DNA from 4 places in the Neobacillus sp. KR4-4 genome. Region 1 is predicted to be linked to each of the others. Evidence: riboswitches for the same ligand, from Rfam matches in the RefSeq annotation. Region 1 holds a riboswitch; each other region holds the start of a gene.
What was found. Region 1 has a riboswitch for thiamine pyrophosphate ahead of thiM (hydroxyethylthiazole kinase). Riboswitches for the same ligand answer to the same signal wherever they lie in the genome.

Region 1 (4,186 bases):
GACCTTTGTAAAACCGATTGGAATATAGAATAGGTTACTTGTAAGTGTTCCAATCGCAATAATCATGGCCGTCAACGTCAATTTGCGAGTCTTATTCACGGATTAGACCACCCCTTTAAACATCACACTATTTCTTAATGCTTTCGCAGCTTCCAAAGGGGATTCTGCCTGACTTATAGCCGTAATTACAGAAACTCCATCTGCCCCCGCATCAATCACGGACCGAGCATTTTGGATCGTAATCCCGCCGATGCCAACAATCGGCATTTCACAACCATCATTTCTTAGCTTTTCAATCAGTGTCGTCCCTCGCGATGGCTTGGCATCCGCTTTTGTCCTTGTCGGAAACACAGGGCCAATTCCAAAATAATCTGCTCCTTCTTGGATTGCTGCCATGGCTTCTTCTGTCGTATGAACGGATACCCCAAGAATTTTGTTCGCACCGATTTTCTCCCGTACCATTTTTACCGATTCATCTTCTTGCCCGATATGAACACCATCTGCATCAATCTCCACAGCCAAGTCGATATCATCATTCACAATGAAAGGAATTTGATGGTTTCTGCAAAGAGTTTGGAGTTCTTTTGCCAGTGCATATTTTTCAGAACCAGTTCGTGCACTTTCCCCTTTTTCACGAAATTGAAAAAGCGTAATCCCTCCTGATATTGCTTCCTTTAATACTTCAACGGGTTCTTTCAAACAGTTGTTGCTGCCCATAATAAAATAAACACGTAACGCCTCTCTCAAATCAATCATGTCACGGGTAGCTCCTTTACAAGGTTTCTTTTTCCATACGCCCAATGGTTCGTAGGTCCATGTCCTTGACCAATCTCCAATTGATCTTCAATCGCAGCTTGAATAAAATCTTTCGCTGTCAAAACGGCTTCATAAACAGTCGCACCCTTAGCAAGTTCTGCGGTAATTACAGCCGAAAAAGTACAACCAGTACCATGTGTGTTCTTTGTCTCGATTCGCGGACTTGTAAAGGTGTAATATTCCTTCCCATCAAACAATAAATCAGTCGACTCGGATTGGTTTTCATCGTGACCGCCTTTAATCACAACGTGTTTCACACCTAAATCATGGAGTCTTCTAGCGGCCTCCTGTTTATCCTCTAAGGTCAGAATAGTCATCCCCGTTAGGACTTCTGCCTCCGGGATATTCGGTGTAATTACTTTGGAAACTGGCAACAAGCATTTTTTCATGGCAGAAATAGCTTCCATTTGCAGCAGTGATGCGCCACCTTTGGCAATCATAACTGGATCAACCACTACATTCTCCCAACCAAAAATCTTGATTTGAGCGGCAACCGCCTCGATGATTTCAGCATTGAAAAGCATTCCTGTTTTCACGGCATCGGCACCAATATCCGAGCCAATAGCTTCGATTTGCTTGACCACAGCCTCTCTCGACATTGGATAAACTCCGTGAACTCCTAATGTATTTTGGGCTGTTACTGCTGTTAACACCGACATTCCAAATACATCTAATTCCTGAAATGTCTTTATATCGGCTTGTATTCCTGCCCCGCCGCCACTATCTGAACCTGCAATTGTTAATGCTTTTTTCATTTAAATTACCCCACTTAATTAACTTTTTTGAAAGAACTATAAAGATTGATATCCTCATTTGAAACAAGTGATAATTGGTTTAAGAATTCGATTTGGAAACTTCCTGTTCCCTTTTCAGCTGTTTTCGCTGCTGCTTTTTCAGCGGCAACCTCATAGGATGTTAAAGCTGCCACGGAAGCTTTAAGCAGGTCCTTCTCCACTCCTGCAAACGCCCCAATCACTGAGGTTAACAAGCACCCCATACCGGTCACTTTTGTCATGATTGGGTGGCCGTTGTTAACAAGATAGCTAGTCTTGCCATCTGAAACGACATCCACTTTTCCTGTGATGATGACCACACAATTGCAAGTTTCTGCTGCTTTAATCGCAAGGCTCACGATATCCTCATTCGCTGACGCCCCCGCATCAACACCTTTAATTTCCCACTTTTCACCCAGGACATTTGCAATTTCAGCCGCGTTTCCCCGAATCGCTGAAACATTGACTTCCCTCATGATTCGTTGCGCAGTTTCGGTTCGGTACGTGGTAGCCCCAGCACCAACCGGATCAAAGATAACCGGTACATTGGATTCATTGGCTGCTTTTCCAGCAATAATCATCGAATCCACCGTTTGTGGGTTTAAGGTACCAATATTCAAAACCAGTGCACTAGCAATCTTAGCCATCTCCGCCACTTCTTCAGCAGCATACGCCATCACAGGCGAAGCGCCTAAAGCGAGCAGCCCATTAGCGGTAAAATTCGTTACCACGACATTAGTGATATTATGTACAAGCGGGTTTACCTCTCTTACTTTTTCCAACGTTTCATATAAATTAATTTTTTCCATTGTAATCTCTCCATTTCTTTTTATAAAATAGGCTGTGTTTGGCACTCTGTTGATTGGAGTGCCTGGAACGGAAATCAACAAACAAATATTTAACACAGCATAAAATAAAAAAACCAGATCCATAAATGGACCTGGTTAGTAAGTCAGAGAAAAAACATTCACTTGGCTACTTTCCTACGCTGGTATTACCCAGATCAGGTCCAAAGGGTTAAAAACATAGCGTTTTCTCTCAGCCTGATAACAGGGCACCCCTAGTAGATCGATTAGTTTATTAAATTAAGTACATAATAACGCTATGAAACTAGAATGTAAAGAAAATAGTTACATACGATTGGCAGTTTACATAATATAATTATTTTTTCGCATTTTTATAATCAGGTTAACATAATATCGTTACTGTTTACTGTTATATGGGAACGTAACAATAAAAGCAGTCCCTTTCCCTTTTTGAGAATGAATTTCTAACTGTCCTGCTAATTTTTCCAAGCTTCGCTGGACTAAAAATAAACCAATTCCTCGATTTTCTCCCTTAGTTGAAAATCCTTTCACACATAAGCTATTTATAATTTCCTCATCGATACCTTGTCCTGTATCATGGACCTCCAACACAAGGATATTTTCATAATAATCAAACCTTACCGTTACTTTTTTAAGCGGCTGGTCCGCGACCGCATCCAGTGCATTATCAATTAAATTTCCAAGAATCGTGACCACTTCATGTGTTGTTTCCTGCCTGTGCGGTTCTGGTAACAATCCTTCTCCATCAATGATCATTTCACAGCCTTTTTCCCTTGCAAAGCTAAGTTTTCCTAAAATAAACCCTGCTAATACAGGATCTTTAAAACGACTGACGACAAATTCTACCTCAGACTGCTGGTGATTCACAATTTTGGTAATGTACGTCGAAACCATTTGATAGTCCTTCATATGGACCAAACCTGAGATTACATGCAGTTTGTTCATGAATTCATGTGATTGGGTTCTAAGTGCCTCTGCATATAACTTGACTCCGGTCAATTGTTCTGCTAACTCCTTGATTTCAGTTTTTTCTCGAAAGGTGGCAATTGCTCCAACAATCTTTCCCTTCACGATTACTGGGACACGGTTGGTTAGAATGGTAATATGATTGATTTCCTGCTCTTGATCTAATTGTGCTTCCCCAGTCCCTAGGACGGTGGAAAGTTTGGTATTTGGCATGTATTCGTCCACTCTTTTCCCTAAAAAAGGACCTTCAATACCGGCCATATGGAGGAGCCTAACCCCTTCATTATTAACGAGGGTGGTTATCCCATCTTGATCAACCGCCAGCGTCCCTTCCTTGGTTGATTCCAGCATCGCACTTCGTTCTTCCAACAGTTTGGCTATTTCACTAGGCTCCATGCCAAACAGAATCGATTTAATTTTTCTTGCCAAAAACAGAGCTCCTAGGATGCCAACTAAAACACCCACACCGACTCCAATCAAAATAATTCTTCTACTCTGTTCGATGGCCAGATTTACTTTTTCTAACGAGATCCCTACGGCAACGGCCCCTATTTGTTTATTTTTCTCATCAAATACAGGGACGAACGAGCGTAATGATAATCCTAATGTTCCTTCGGCAGTCGAAATATGCTCTTTCCCTTTTAATACCGGACCTTCATCTCCACCGACAAAATGCTGGCCTAATAGATTCTGATTAGGATGTGATTTTCTCATTCCATTCATGTCCATGACGACGATGAATTCAACATGGGTGGACCGTTTGATATCATTCGCATATGTTTGGATGTCCTTCTCAGCCTTTTT
Region 2 (4,186 bases), on a different contig from region 1:
AAAGGTTGGTTCATCAAGCAATAGCAAAGCTTGATCGAACAATAACATTGTCGCCACACTTAACCGCCGTTTTTGTCCTAAACTCAGGGTAAAAGGGTGCGTATCCTGGTATGGCGCCAATCCAAACTCCTCTAACAATCGATTGGTTTTCGAGCGAACCTGCTCCTCCGGCCAATTTCGCTGCCGGCCGCCAAAAGCCACTTCGTCAAAAACCGTATCGGTAATGAATTGATGTTCGGGATTTTGGAAAACAAAGCCTGCCTGCTCAAATAATTCTCGGTCTGTCCATTTTTTTAGTTCCTCACCTTGAAAGTAAATTCTCCCTTTTTGAATCGGCTCCAACCGGATCAGACTTTTTAAAAAGGTGCTTTTCCCACTCCCATTTTCTCCGACAATGGAAATCCATTCCCCTCTATGGATTTTCACCTCTATATCACTGATGACGGTCTTCTTCCCATAGCCAATTTCAACATGTTCGGTGCGGAGTAAACAATCGCCTTGTACGAGCGGTTTCGTTTTTACTCCATTTTTAAGTTTGATAGATAGAGGGTGCGAGGGATCTTGAACGATCTCCTCCCATTTGTGAGGAAACAACTTAGGACGCCAAATCCCCGCATCTTTCATTTGTTGATTAAATTGGAGCAGCATCTCTTTTGGTTCCCCATCCCCAATAATCTTTCCATGCTCATCAAGGATAATGACTCGGTCCATCCATTCGATGCAGCCGTCAAGGACATGTTCGACAAAGACCATCGTATGGTTGGTTTTTTCGGCTAAATGTCTCAATAAACCAAAGATCTCATTCCGGCCAGCAGGGTCGAGTTGAGCGGTTGGTTCATCAAAGAAGAGGACGTCTGGTTCTAATGCAAGCAAACACGCTAACGCCAATCGTTGTTTCATCCCTCCTGAGAGCATTTCAATCGGTGTTTTCTTATCTACCATCAGCCCTACTTTTTCCATCAAATCCGAGATCATTTGATCCATTTCGTTACGAGGAATCGAACGGTTTTCCAGACTAAAGGCAATTTCTTCATCGACACGCAGCATACAAAACTGGGAATCAGGATCTTGAAACATCACTCCTGCATTTTTCCGGATGCATACTTCACCGCTGACCTCTGCGTCCAAATGCTCAGGGATAATCCCAGCAAGAGCAGAAATCAATGTAGATTTCCCACTCCCACTAGGTCCAAGGATTAATACCTTCTCCCCTTGATGGATGGACAAGGTAATATGATTGAGTATTTTTTCAGAGCGGTTATAAAAACGAATCGAAAGATCTTTACAACCCAGAAACATTGACATTGTCCTTTTTTCTTTTTTCCTTCATCAACTCATATTGCTCTAACACCCCTGTATTTGCGAGGGCATCCACGACAACTTTCGCTAGCCAGCCGCCAAGAATCATGCCGCTGATGACATGAATTCCTAGTGTCATCAAAAAGACTTCCAGTGTGTAATAACCGAAACCGTTGGCGATTATGTTATAAAGCATTCCAAATACGGCAGCTAGAGCACCTGATAGCATTAAAGTAAAAAGGTTATACCGTTTATATCCGAATAGGGCGAAGGCAATTTCTGAACCAATCCCTTGAAAAACACCTACTAACAGGGCCGACAGACCAAAATGACTTCCTGTTAATAACTCGACGGCAGCCGCTGCTACCTCTGCAATAAATGCTGCTCCCGGTTTTCTGATAATATACGCGACGATTGGACTGGCAATCACCCAAATACCAAACATAAAGCCTGCACCGACCGGCCCGACAATAGCAGAAATCGGAATCCACAGCGTCGACCATCCTAAATAAATCACTCCACAGGCCACCGCTAGAATCACAGCAAGAACGACTTCTTTCATCTTCCAGGTCTTCATTTCACTGCCTCCATTTTCACAGGCCATTCTTCTAGTTTATAAGCCATATCCCAGAACATATATTCCAACTGACAACTGATGAGGAAATGCTCCTTCATTTTTTCCTTTTCTTTCTCTGTTGCTATCTTAGCCCACTCATCGATCCTGGCACAAAATTTTGTCGTAATCGAATCGGTCCGGTTTCCATAAAAATGAATCCAATCATAAAAAGGATGGGAGCGATCTGGATTCACTTCCGTTAATAATCTTTTCCCAATTTCCCAATACGTCCATGGACATGGAAGCAATACCGCTAGAATTTCCCCTAATGTCCCTTCATGTGCAACCGTAAGCATATGACGCGTGTAATGAAGGGCTGAGGGTGCTAACGGATATCCCTGTAATGCCTCGTAGGGTACACCTGCTACTTGACAAAAGTTATTATGTGGATGGATTTCACTGTTTAATATAAATGAAATCTGCTGATTAAACATATCCATTTCTTCACGATTCTCACACTTAGAAACGGCGATTCCATAGATGCGAATAAAGGAATTCAAATATTCAAAGTCCTGTTTTACATAATGAACCAATTGTTCTTTTTGTAACTCCCCATCAGCGATCCCCCGGACAAACGGATGTTCAAAAATTGCCTCAAAAATCGGATTGGCTTCTCTTCTTAGTTCTGCTGAAAAACTCATATATTTCTCCCCCTTATTTGTTTTATGGGAAGACACTAAATGGAACGGCTAACGGTTCGAACACGAAAAAACCGCTCCAAAAATGGAGCGGCAGAATAATAGTATTTATCCATACACAGACTCCACTTTCCTACGCTAGTATGAACTAGATCAGGTTCAAAGGGTCCAAGATTATTCTTGTCTCAGCCGCCAAACGGCTCCCCTAGTGGTCTTCCTATAAATTTAATATTCACTCTACACCCGCTGGTTAATGTTGTCAATCAGTTAACAGCTAAAGGATAAAAATAGACCAAACGTCCTATAGAACAAGGAGAGGCCTTCTCATTTTCCCCACTATACTTGCTTAACCACAGCCTTATGTTCTAATCGACGAACTAATTTATAGAACCCTAATAAGATGAGGAGGAGAAAAGGATTGATCATGATGGAGTGATACAAACTCCACCAACCATAATGGAAATAACCCCAAGGCTCTGGTAATAAGGTTAAAACCTCATAGATCACAATTCCTACATTCCAAGCTAAAAAAAAGGAGAATTGTTTCCATAATGGACTTTTTAAAGGATAGACATTTAAAAAGATAAGATTCACAGGTGGGACTAAACATACATACACAAGCAAGGACTGCCAATCCACACCCTTCGTGAAGTACCAGTACCCCTGGTATTTCAAACTGATAAATACATCAAACATCAGTTGGAATAAGGTTGTAAATAACCAAATCTGCAGCATCTCACTTCTGGTTAAACGTTTTTTTACTTTGATTGCAATTAGGTTAAATAAGATCACTGCTATAATAATCCCGACCATTTAGTTAACTCCTTAGGCATCAATATATATAAAATTTCCATTTTTAGTAAAAAACATACCTCTCCACCCCTCTAACTTCCAATTATTTACCAATAAATGTCGTAAGTCTCGTAAAACATGTCATAAGCGTCCGGAAATAGGTTATAAGGTTCAAAAAATAGGTAATAAGTCTCTGGAAATAGGTCATAAGTCTCTAAAAATAGGTACTAAGCGCAGGAATAGATGTTATCTTGGTAACTAACCAAAATATTCCCTCTACCCTCTATTACCATTTAAAAAGAATAAGAACTTTTTCTTCCTACCCCCAAAATCTCCACTTTACTATCTAAGTCTTTGAATATGGTCATTTTCTGTCGAAAAATCTGGCCCGCTATCTGCTGGACATTATGTAAAATATAAATCTATTAATATAGAACAACACTACACCTAGAGGAGGAATCTATGTGAATCGAATGTTTAGGTGGCTGGTTAGGTCACTATTTGCTCCTGTCACCGGAAATGCCGGAGCGGTGGCAAGCACACTTGGTTTTTTCTTAGGGTTTTTGCCTTTAGATAATATAAGAATACCGCTATTAGTAGTTCTGTCACTTTTGTTACGTCTGAATATCATCGCCTTATTCCTGGGAACGTTGATACCTATTTTCATTCCAAAAATGAATCATCTACCCATCCTGGATTTAAGTAGATTAGAAGATACGTGGTTCATTTCAACCTTAAAATCGAAAATACAGCTTTCACAATCGATTGCCCCAGCAATCCTAGGCGGCCTGATTGGTCTTGTTTGCTATTTTTTCTTCCATTGGTTTTACAATTTAGGGTT
Region 3 (4,186 bases), on a different contig from region 1:
GGACAATAGATATTAGTAGTTGGGTTCAACACTTTATTGCAATATTCGCTATATATCTATTACGTAAGGGGTAGGGTTATGGAAACAGCAAAAGGAATTGGTGTAGAAAATGAACAAGTACGTACCTCGCGTCAGAAGAAATGGATTTTACTTGGGGTCCTTGTTCTTTTATTCATTTCTGTTATGTTAAGCATAGCTGTTATAGAAGTTAAAAAAAGTAAATCTAAGCCGTTAGTGTTAATAAAACCAACAGAAAAAATATTTACTAAAACAAAAACAGTGTCAGGTCGTGTTGTACAAAGTCATGCTGAAACAATTTATTTAAATGTAACAAAAGGATCTATACAGGAAATTTTTGTGAAAGAAGGGGAAACTGTTACAAAAGGACAAAAGCTCTTTTCTTATGAAGGATCAACAGTCGCGGCTGAGCTAGGACAAGCAGAAGTAAATAAAAACCTAGCAGAAACAAGTGTTACTCAGATGAAAGAGCAAATCACTTCATTAGAGCAGGATATACGAGAAGCTGAGTCAACCACTACAACTGATACAACTGATACAACTGATACAACTGATACAACTGATACAACCAATACCATTGATGCAGTTGATACAGCTAACATAGCTACTAAAGCTATCACGATCCAGTCAATTCAAGCTGAACTAAATAAAGTAAAAGCTGAGCTCCGTGCAGCAGAACTAAAAGTAGAAAAATATACGTTGCAGGCTGAAAAGCTAAAATCTGAGCTCGAAACATTAACTGTCATCAGCTACACTGCTGGTGTAATATCAAACCTGAACCAAAATGTAGGTCAAGGTTTTCGAGCAAAAGAAAATCAGCAACTAGCAATCATGCAAATCGCTTCAAATGATCCGTTTCAAATTGAAGGAAAGCTAACAGAAGCAGAAAAAGCAAAAATTACATCAGGCCAATCTATTACAGTAACTTCTAATGTAGTAGCCAATAAGAAATGGAAAGGAAAAATTTCGGAGGTTAGTGATTATCCTACATATAAAACAAATGCAAATAAGAATAAAGATATACAACAAGAAACTAATCCATACTATTCCTTTAAAGCAAGTCTAGATTCACAAAAGGGCCTATATCCTGGCTACAATACCATGCTAGACGTAGTAGTGCAGTCAAAGCAGTTGCTAGCAGTTCCTGAAACGAGCATCATGGGCTTTGGAAAATCCACCTATGTATATGTACAAAAAAAAGGAAAGATTCAGAAACAAAAGGTAGAAACTGGTCAAAAAGGAGGCAAATGGGTTGCCATACTTAAGGGTTTAAAGGAAGAAGACAAAATAGAAGAAAACCCATCCTGGATTGTTCGCCTTGGTACATCTCTTTTTGATTAGTATTTTAAAGGTAAATTATGGTTCATCCTAAACATAATATCGAAACACGACTATATTACTATAATTAATATTATGTATTTCATTTTAGCCGATACTCATATATAATGTAGCTTAATTGAATATAAATAACTAGGGGTGTCCAATAAGTTGGGCTGAGAAAGAAACACGCTGAAGTTTCTTGACTCTTGGGACCTGATCTGGATCATACCAGCGTGGGGAAGTTAGAATAGACAATCTTCAATGCAACTATACTTCTGCATACATTTTAGCCGGGTCCAACCATTTATGGTCCCGGCTTTTTGATGTACTTTTATACGCTTATTTACTTGTTATGTTCTGTATCTCGTCCTTTATATTCAAAAAAAAAAGGAGAGATTTATTATGTCAACGACTGCATTAAACGAACAAAATATTTCCATCATGTCTAGTTTTCCAGGAAGTAAAAAAGTATATGTAACAGGCTCGAGATCCGACATTAAAGTACCAATGCGTGAAATTGAGTTAAGCCCTACTACGGGAACGTTTGGTGAAGAGGAAAACCTTCCTATTCGCGTGTATGATACAAGCGGTCCTTATACGGATCAGAATTATTCTGTTGATATTTCAAAAGGCCTTCCTGCCATTCGAAGCACATGGATCCATGAACGAGCAGATGTTGAAGAATATGAAGGTCGAGAAATTAAGCCTGTAGATAATGGGTATAAGGATGAAAAAGATCCTCGTGCCAATCATAACGTGTTTCCGGGTTTGAAGCGCAAACCATTACGAGCAAAAAAAGGAAAAAATGTTACACAGCTTCACTATGCAAAAAAGGGAATTATTACTCCTGAAATGGAATTCATCGCAATAAGGGAAAATATGAAACCTGAATTTGTGCGTGATGAAGTTGCAAAGGGTCGAGCGATTATTCCTTCTAATATCAATCATCCAGAGTCAGAACCTATGATAATAGGACGTAATTTTCATGTTAAAATTAACGCGAATATCGGTAACTCTGCTGTTTCATCATCCATCGAACAAGAGGTTGAAAAAATGACATGGGCGACACGCTGGGGTGCTGATAATATTATGGACCTATCAACAGGTAAAAACATTCATAAAACAAGAGAATGGATTATTCGAAACTCAGCCGTTCCTGTCGGCACCGTCCCCATTTATCAAGCACTTGAAAAAGTAAATGGTGTTGCTGAAGATCTTACATGGGAGGTTTACCGTGATACCTTGATTGAACAAGCGGAGCAAGGTGTTGATTACTTCACCATTCATGCTGGTGTTCTTTTACGATATGTTCCACTAACGGCAAAACGGTTAACAGGTATTGTATCCCGCGGTGGTTCAATCATGGCACAATGGTGTTTACACCACCATAAAGAAAGCTTTTTATATACTCACTTTGAAGAAATCTGCGAAATAATGAAATCTTATGATGTTGCATTCTCTTTAGGGGATGGTTTACGTCCTGGGTCTATTGCAGATGCGAATGATGAAGCACAGTTTGCAGAATTAGAGACTCTTGGAGAGCTAACAAAAATTGCTTGGGAGCATGATGTACAGGTGATGATTGAAGGACCAGGGCACGTACCGATGCACCTAATTAAAGAAAATATGGATAAACAACTAGAAGTGTGTCAGGAAGCGCCATTCTACACACTTGGACCTCTTACGACTGATATTGCTCCTGGTTATGATCACATTACATCTGCTATTGGAGCTGCAATGATTGGTTGGTATGGTACAGCTATGCTTTGTTATGTAACGCCTAAAGAACATTTAGGTTTACCGAATAGAGAGGATGTTCGTGTAGGGGTTATTACTTATAAAATTGCCGCCCATGCTGCTGATTTGGCAAAAGGGCATCCAGGAGCACAAAAAAGAGATGATGCCTTATCAAAAGCTCGTTTTGAATTCCGTTGGAGAGATCAGTTTAATTTATCTTTAGATCCTGAACGAGCGATAGAATATCATGATGAAACTTTACCTGCGGAAGGTGCAAAAACAGCTCATTTCTGTTCAATGTGTGGACCAAAATTTTGTAGCATGAGAATCTCTCAAGATATTCGTAATTATGCGAAAGAAAATAAACTTGATACGAACGAAGCTATAGAAACAGGTATGAAGGAAAAAGCTAAAGAGTTTAAGGAATCTGGGGGCAGCATATATCAGTAACTTTCCTTAGGAGGTTATACGGATGAATGTTCAAAAGATTAAAGAGGAAATTACCCGATTGAAAACTAGCCTTGCTTTTTTAGAGGGGTATTAAAAAGACAGCCATGTAACCTTACCTAGATTAATAATCGGGTAAGGTTTTTTATTTTTCTCTAAAATTCCATAGTAAAAACTATTAATCACTTTTTATTATTTCAAATGTTAGAGAAGGTAATTCGCCATAACATGAGTATCTTTTTTTTTAAGTTTCACAGCTTTTCTACATGTTGAATAGACTAGTTTAAAAGAAGTTTATTAAAAAACATGGTGGAGGGAAAGAGCTTGAAGATATACCAAGTGAAAGGGTCACCTGATAATGCAATGGAATTGTTGGAAATCACAACGAATGGGAAAGTAAAGCTTAGGAATATCAAAAATGATGTGGTTATTGAAACAACAGTGGAGGCCTTTGAAATGGCATTTGAACCATCATCAGAGTATTCCTTTATCGCGAAACAACAAGAAAAGCCACAAATGATAAATCAAAGCGAACAAGGGGATATCAATGATTTGATCGAAAAATCTCAGGTAAAAATTGATAAGGTTTTTGATCGATGCACAATGGTTGCGGTCAAGCTGCCCAATGGGTTTATCATCACCGAGTCGATATCCAGTGTAGATG
Region 4 (4,186 bases), on a different contig from region 1:
CTCCACAGACACTTTGGACCGTTGATAGCTTTGCGAATCGTCTCTTAATTGACCAGAATACCTTATATTATTTAACGAGAACTACCGAAGGTTTCGATGCAATTGGTACGGTAGATGTAACTACGGGTAAAAAGAGATGGAGTTATCCCCTTAAATTCCAAGAGCGGTTGGAAGGGGTTTTCGCTGCTAGTGATAATCGATTGTTTGCAAATATACGGAATCCAGTTCAAATGACATCCAAAATGTATGCATTTGATGCATCGACCGGCACGGTGCTTTGGACATTTGATCTGGATTCAAGCCTCCCTATTTATGGGGCCCCAGTCTATAAAGATGGAAAGCTTTACTTCGAAACGAAACCAGCGGCAACAAGAAATATTTGGGCATTGGATGCTGCAAGTGGAAGAACATTATGGAAGTTTAGCCCTACGGGTATGTTTACACAGCCTCTTTCTGTAGTGAGTGATTCTTTAATTGTTCTTGATGAGGCCAATATTATCGCGGTAGACAAAAATACCGGAGTACAGAAATGGAAGACCTTGTATGCAGAACAGTTTGTTGCTGGTGGACTTCAGACCATTAAAGGGGCAAGTGGAATGGTCGTAGCCTCCGATAGAATTATTTTGGGAAATTACAACAAAATTAAATTCTTTAATAGCGCAAATGGTCAGCTTATATATTCCACTCTTCAACTAACACCTACTACAGGCGCGTCTGGCTTGCGGCCAATCGGCGTCATCAAGGACACCATTTTTGTAACAGAGACGAATCAATTTCTATATACGTACGCTGTGCCAAAAACATCCCAGTTAGATACAGAAAAGCCAACAGCAACAATTGATTTGCAACCGGTTAACCAACTTACTCTTCAAGATGGAAAGAACCAAATTAGAATCCCCATTACCATAAGTGAAACGGCAGATATGGAGGTAACCATTGTTGATGAAAGCGGCTGGGTAGTTAAGACTTGGTTAGGACGCTACTTGAAGGGGACAGCGAATTTTTATTGGGATGGAAAAAACAGCCGTGGCTTTAATGTAATCCGTGGAAGTTACTATCCAATTGTAAAACTAACAGATCTAGCTGGGAATAAGAATGAATATACAGCACGTGACAAATCCATTCTGATTACAGAAGGTTTCGGTTTAACCTTGAAAAATTCCAACTTACGCTCGGCAGCCACCACTCAAAGCACCATCCTAACAACAATCCCTGCTGGTTCAGAAGTGGTGATAACGGGAGAAACGGGTGATTGGTATCAAATTGAGTACAGAATTATCAGCGCGGTTCTGAAAGGATATGTCTCCAAACCATTAATTAAAGTTCCGTCCAATCAGGAGATTCAAGCAATCGAACAAGCGAAGACAAGGACAAACGTCAATGTTAGAACCAATCCTGGAACTCAGTATGATACAAAGATTGTGCTTCCGATGAATACAGATATAAAAATTTATTCCGCAATCGGAGACTGGTATTCAATCGAATACAAAAAAGACAGCAGTACTTTGGATTCTGGGTATGTAGCAAAATTTACTGTAACCCTCCCAACGGTATCTACTGTTGTTTACACCGTTGTTGCGGGCGATTCTCTCTGGAAGATTGCCCAGAAGAATGGGGTTACGATTGACTCCATCGTTAAAGCCAATAACCTCAATCCTAATCAACCAATCTACATTGGCCAAAAACTAACCATAGTAAAATAATCCTTTTCCATGCATAGGTGAGAGATCAGAATATATGAAAGGTATAAAAAGAATTTATTTGACATTTCTAATCGACGTGTTAACATTATCCATGCAAGGGAATTTTTATAAATGAATAGATAACAATCCGCTAGAGGTGCCTTTTTAAAGGGCTGAGATTGAAGTGATACTTCGGGACTCTATGAACCTGATCTGGGTTATACCAGCGTAGGGAAGTGGAAACATGGATATTTGAAGGATCATGTTTATATTTCAAATTATCAACCACTTTCTTATTAAAAGGAAGTGGTTTTTTGTTTTTCACTTTATTTCATTGAGCTTCAGAATCTGGATTATAGGGGGTGACTTGTATTTTAACTAGTGTTAAAGAGTTACATATTATATCCAATGGCAAAATGCCGATCGAGCAGCTATGTGAAATTGTCACGGATATTCATCCGTATGTAACCGCGATTCACTTACGAGAAAAACAAAAAACAGCGAGGGAACTATATCAAGCTGTGGAACTTCTAACAATGACAAACCTGCCGTTATCAAAGATTCTCATCAACGATCGTGTGGATGTTGCCTTAGTTATAAAGGCTGGGGGGGTTCAATTAGCCTTTCATAGTTTAGATGCAGCTATTGTCAAAGAAAATTTTCCTCAGCTTAGGGTAGGAAGTTCCATCCATTCCTACGTGGAGGGACAAAAAGCAAAAGAAAAGGGTGCTGATTACGCCCTTTTCGGTCATGTCTTCCCTTCGCAATCAAAACCAGGAAAGCCCCCTAGAGGTCTTGATGAATTATCACGGATTACACAATTAGAGGTTCCGGTTATTGCCATTGGAGGCTTAACTCCCGAGAATACAGGGCGGGTACTAGATGCTGGGGCAAAAGGAATCGCGGTCATGTCAGGAGTATTAGAAGCTCGCGATCCATTAGTAGCAGTAAAGGCTTATTTAAATGTATTAAGAGATGGAGATGGAACAAGTGGAAAATTCATTTGATGTTGCCATTATCGGAGGAGGGATTAACGGATCCTCTATTGCCTATCAACTATCAAAAATGGGCAAAAAAGTAATCATAATTGAGAAGGATAGATTGGCTTGCCAAGCTTCCAGTGCGGCTGCTGGTATGCTGGCAGCACAAGCGGAGATTGAACAAGATGGTCCTTTATTCCAATTGGCATTAAAGAGTCAAGCAATGTTTTCTACACTATCAAGTGAGTTATATGAATATACAGGAATTGATATCGAGTTTGTGAATAAAGGAATGCTGAAAATTGCAGAAACAGAAGAAATAGCAGTAGAAGTAAAAAAACAAGTCAACTATCAAAGGAATTGGGATCCAACGATAAAATGGCTGGATTCAACGGAATTACTAGAAATGGAACCGTCTTTGGCACCAAGTGTTGTTGGAGGTATGTATCTCCCTAACGATGGACATGTGCAGCCAGCAAAGTTAACAAAAGCGTTTGCAAATGCGGCTGTTTATTTCGGAGCGGAAATTCGTGAAAATACGGAGGTTCTTTCATTTATTTTTGAAAACGGTCAGGTTAAAGGGGTTAAAACGACCAATGGTGTCATACATAGTGAACAAGTTGTCGTGGCCACCGGAGCTTGGGCAGCGAAATTAATGCGTGAATCGGGGCTGGACATTAGCGTGTATCCTGTTAAAGGAGAATGCTTTTCCGTTCGAACGGAGGAGCCGATTATTAACACGACTATTTTTTCCGACAAACGCTGTTATCTGGTACCAAAACGCAATGGGGAAATTTATATTGGTGCTACCATGCTTGAAAATACCTTTGATAACAAGGTTACCCCCGAAGGGATTGCTTCATTAATAGAAAGAGCGACTCAACTAGTCCCTCAGATTAAGGAAGCAGCATGGGAGCGAGTGTGGTCAGGATTCAGACCGCAGACAGGCGATGGAATCCCTTATATTGGCGAGCATCCAAGCTGTAAGGGATTGTTCCTTGCAGCAGGGCATTTTCGAAATGGGATTTTATTAAGCCCTATTACAGGGAAAATAGTAGCTGACCTATTAGCAGGTAGACAGCAAGATGAGGCACTTCTCGCAGCTTTTCACCTTGAAAGACACAAAGAGACAGTTGGTTAGGAGATTAAAAATGGAAGTAATATTAAATGGCGAGTATATCCAATTACCAGAGCATGTTGTATTTGTTTCAGATGTTCTCAAGCATTATGAAATCCATGATAAAGTCATTGTTGTGGAAGTAAATGGTGAAATCTTAACCAAAATAGATCACCAAAGTACTAGATTAGCAGATAAAGATCGAATTGAAATAGTCCATTTTGTAGGAGGCGGTTGATATGTTAAAAATAGGTTCATTATCCTTTAAATCTCGTTTGTTTTTAGGTACGGGAAAGTATCCAAGCTACGACATCCAAAAGGAAGCAGTGGAAGTTTCCAAAGCAGAAATACTCACGTTCGCGGTAAGACGAATGAATATTTTTGAATCAAGTCAGCCGAATTTTTTA

Region 2: another riboswitch for thiamine pyrophosphate. It lies ahead of tenA (thiaminase II); the one in region 1 lies ahead of thiM (hydroxyethylthiazole kinase).
Region 3: another riboswitch for thiamine pyrophosphate. It lies ahead of thiC (phosphomethylpyrimidine synthase ThiC); the one in region 1 lies ahead of thiM (hydroxyethylthiazole kinase).
Region 4: another riboswitch for thiamine pyrophosphate. It lies ahead of ACE198_RS16625 (thiamine phosphate synthase); the one in region 1 lies ahead of thiM (hydroxyethylthiazole kinase).

The regions. Positions count from the first base shown of each region.
Region 1 is NZ_JBHHJU010000027.1:21,687-25,872, reverse strand. It holds gene thiW (energy coupling factor transporter S component ThiW) at 1-99, opposite strand, end outside; gene thiE (thiamine phosphate synthase) at 103-756, opposite strand; gene thiD (bifunctional hydroxymethylpyrimidine kinase/phosphomethylpyrimidine kinase) at 753-1,571, opposite strand; gene thiM (hydroxyethylthiazole kinase) at 1,586-2,398, opposite strand; TPP riboswitch at 2,553-2,661, opposite strand; gene dcuS (DcuS/MalK family sensor histidine kinase) at 2,792-4,186, opposite strand, start outside.
Region 2 is NZ_JBHHJU010000007.1:3,689-7,874, reverse strand. It holds gene ACE198_RS09140 (ABC transporter ATP-binding protein) at 1-1,305, opposite strand, end outside; gene ACE198_RS09135 (ECF transporter S component) at 1,283-1,876, opposite strand; gene tenA (thiaminase II) at 1,873-2,556, opposite strand; TPP riboswitch at 2,667-2,770, opposite strand; gene ACE198_RS09125 (hypothetical protein) at 2,890-3,366, opposite strand; gene ACE198_RS09120 (polysaccharide deacetylase family protein) at 3,810-4,186, shown strand, end outside.
Region 3 is NZ_JBHHJU010000008.1:96,493-100,678, forward strand. It holds gene ACE198_RS10595 (efflux RND transporter periplasmic adaptor subunit) at 79-1,359, shown strand; TPP riboswitch at 1,481-1,595, shown strand; gene thiC (phosphomethylpyrimidine synthase ThiC) at 1,741-3,525, shown strand; gene ACE198_RS10605 (Gp49 family protein) at 3,847-4,186, shown strand, end outside.
Region 4 is NZ_JBHHJU010000016.1:23,313-27,498, forward strand. It holds gene ACE198_RS16620 (outer membrane protein assembly factor BamB family protein) at 1-1,703, shown strand, start outside; TPP riboswitch at 1,826-1,934, shown strand; gene ACE198_RS16625 (thiamine phosphate synthase) at 2,045-2,689, shown strand; gene thiO (glycine oxidase ThiO) at 2,673-3,803, shown strand; gene thiS (sulfur carrier protein ThiS) at 3,814-4,017, shown strand; gene ACE198_RS16640 (thiazole synthase) at 4,019-4,186, shown strand, end outside.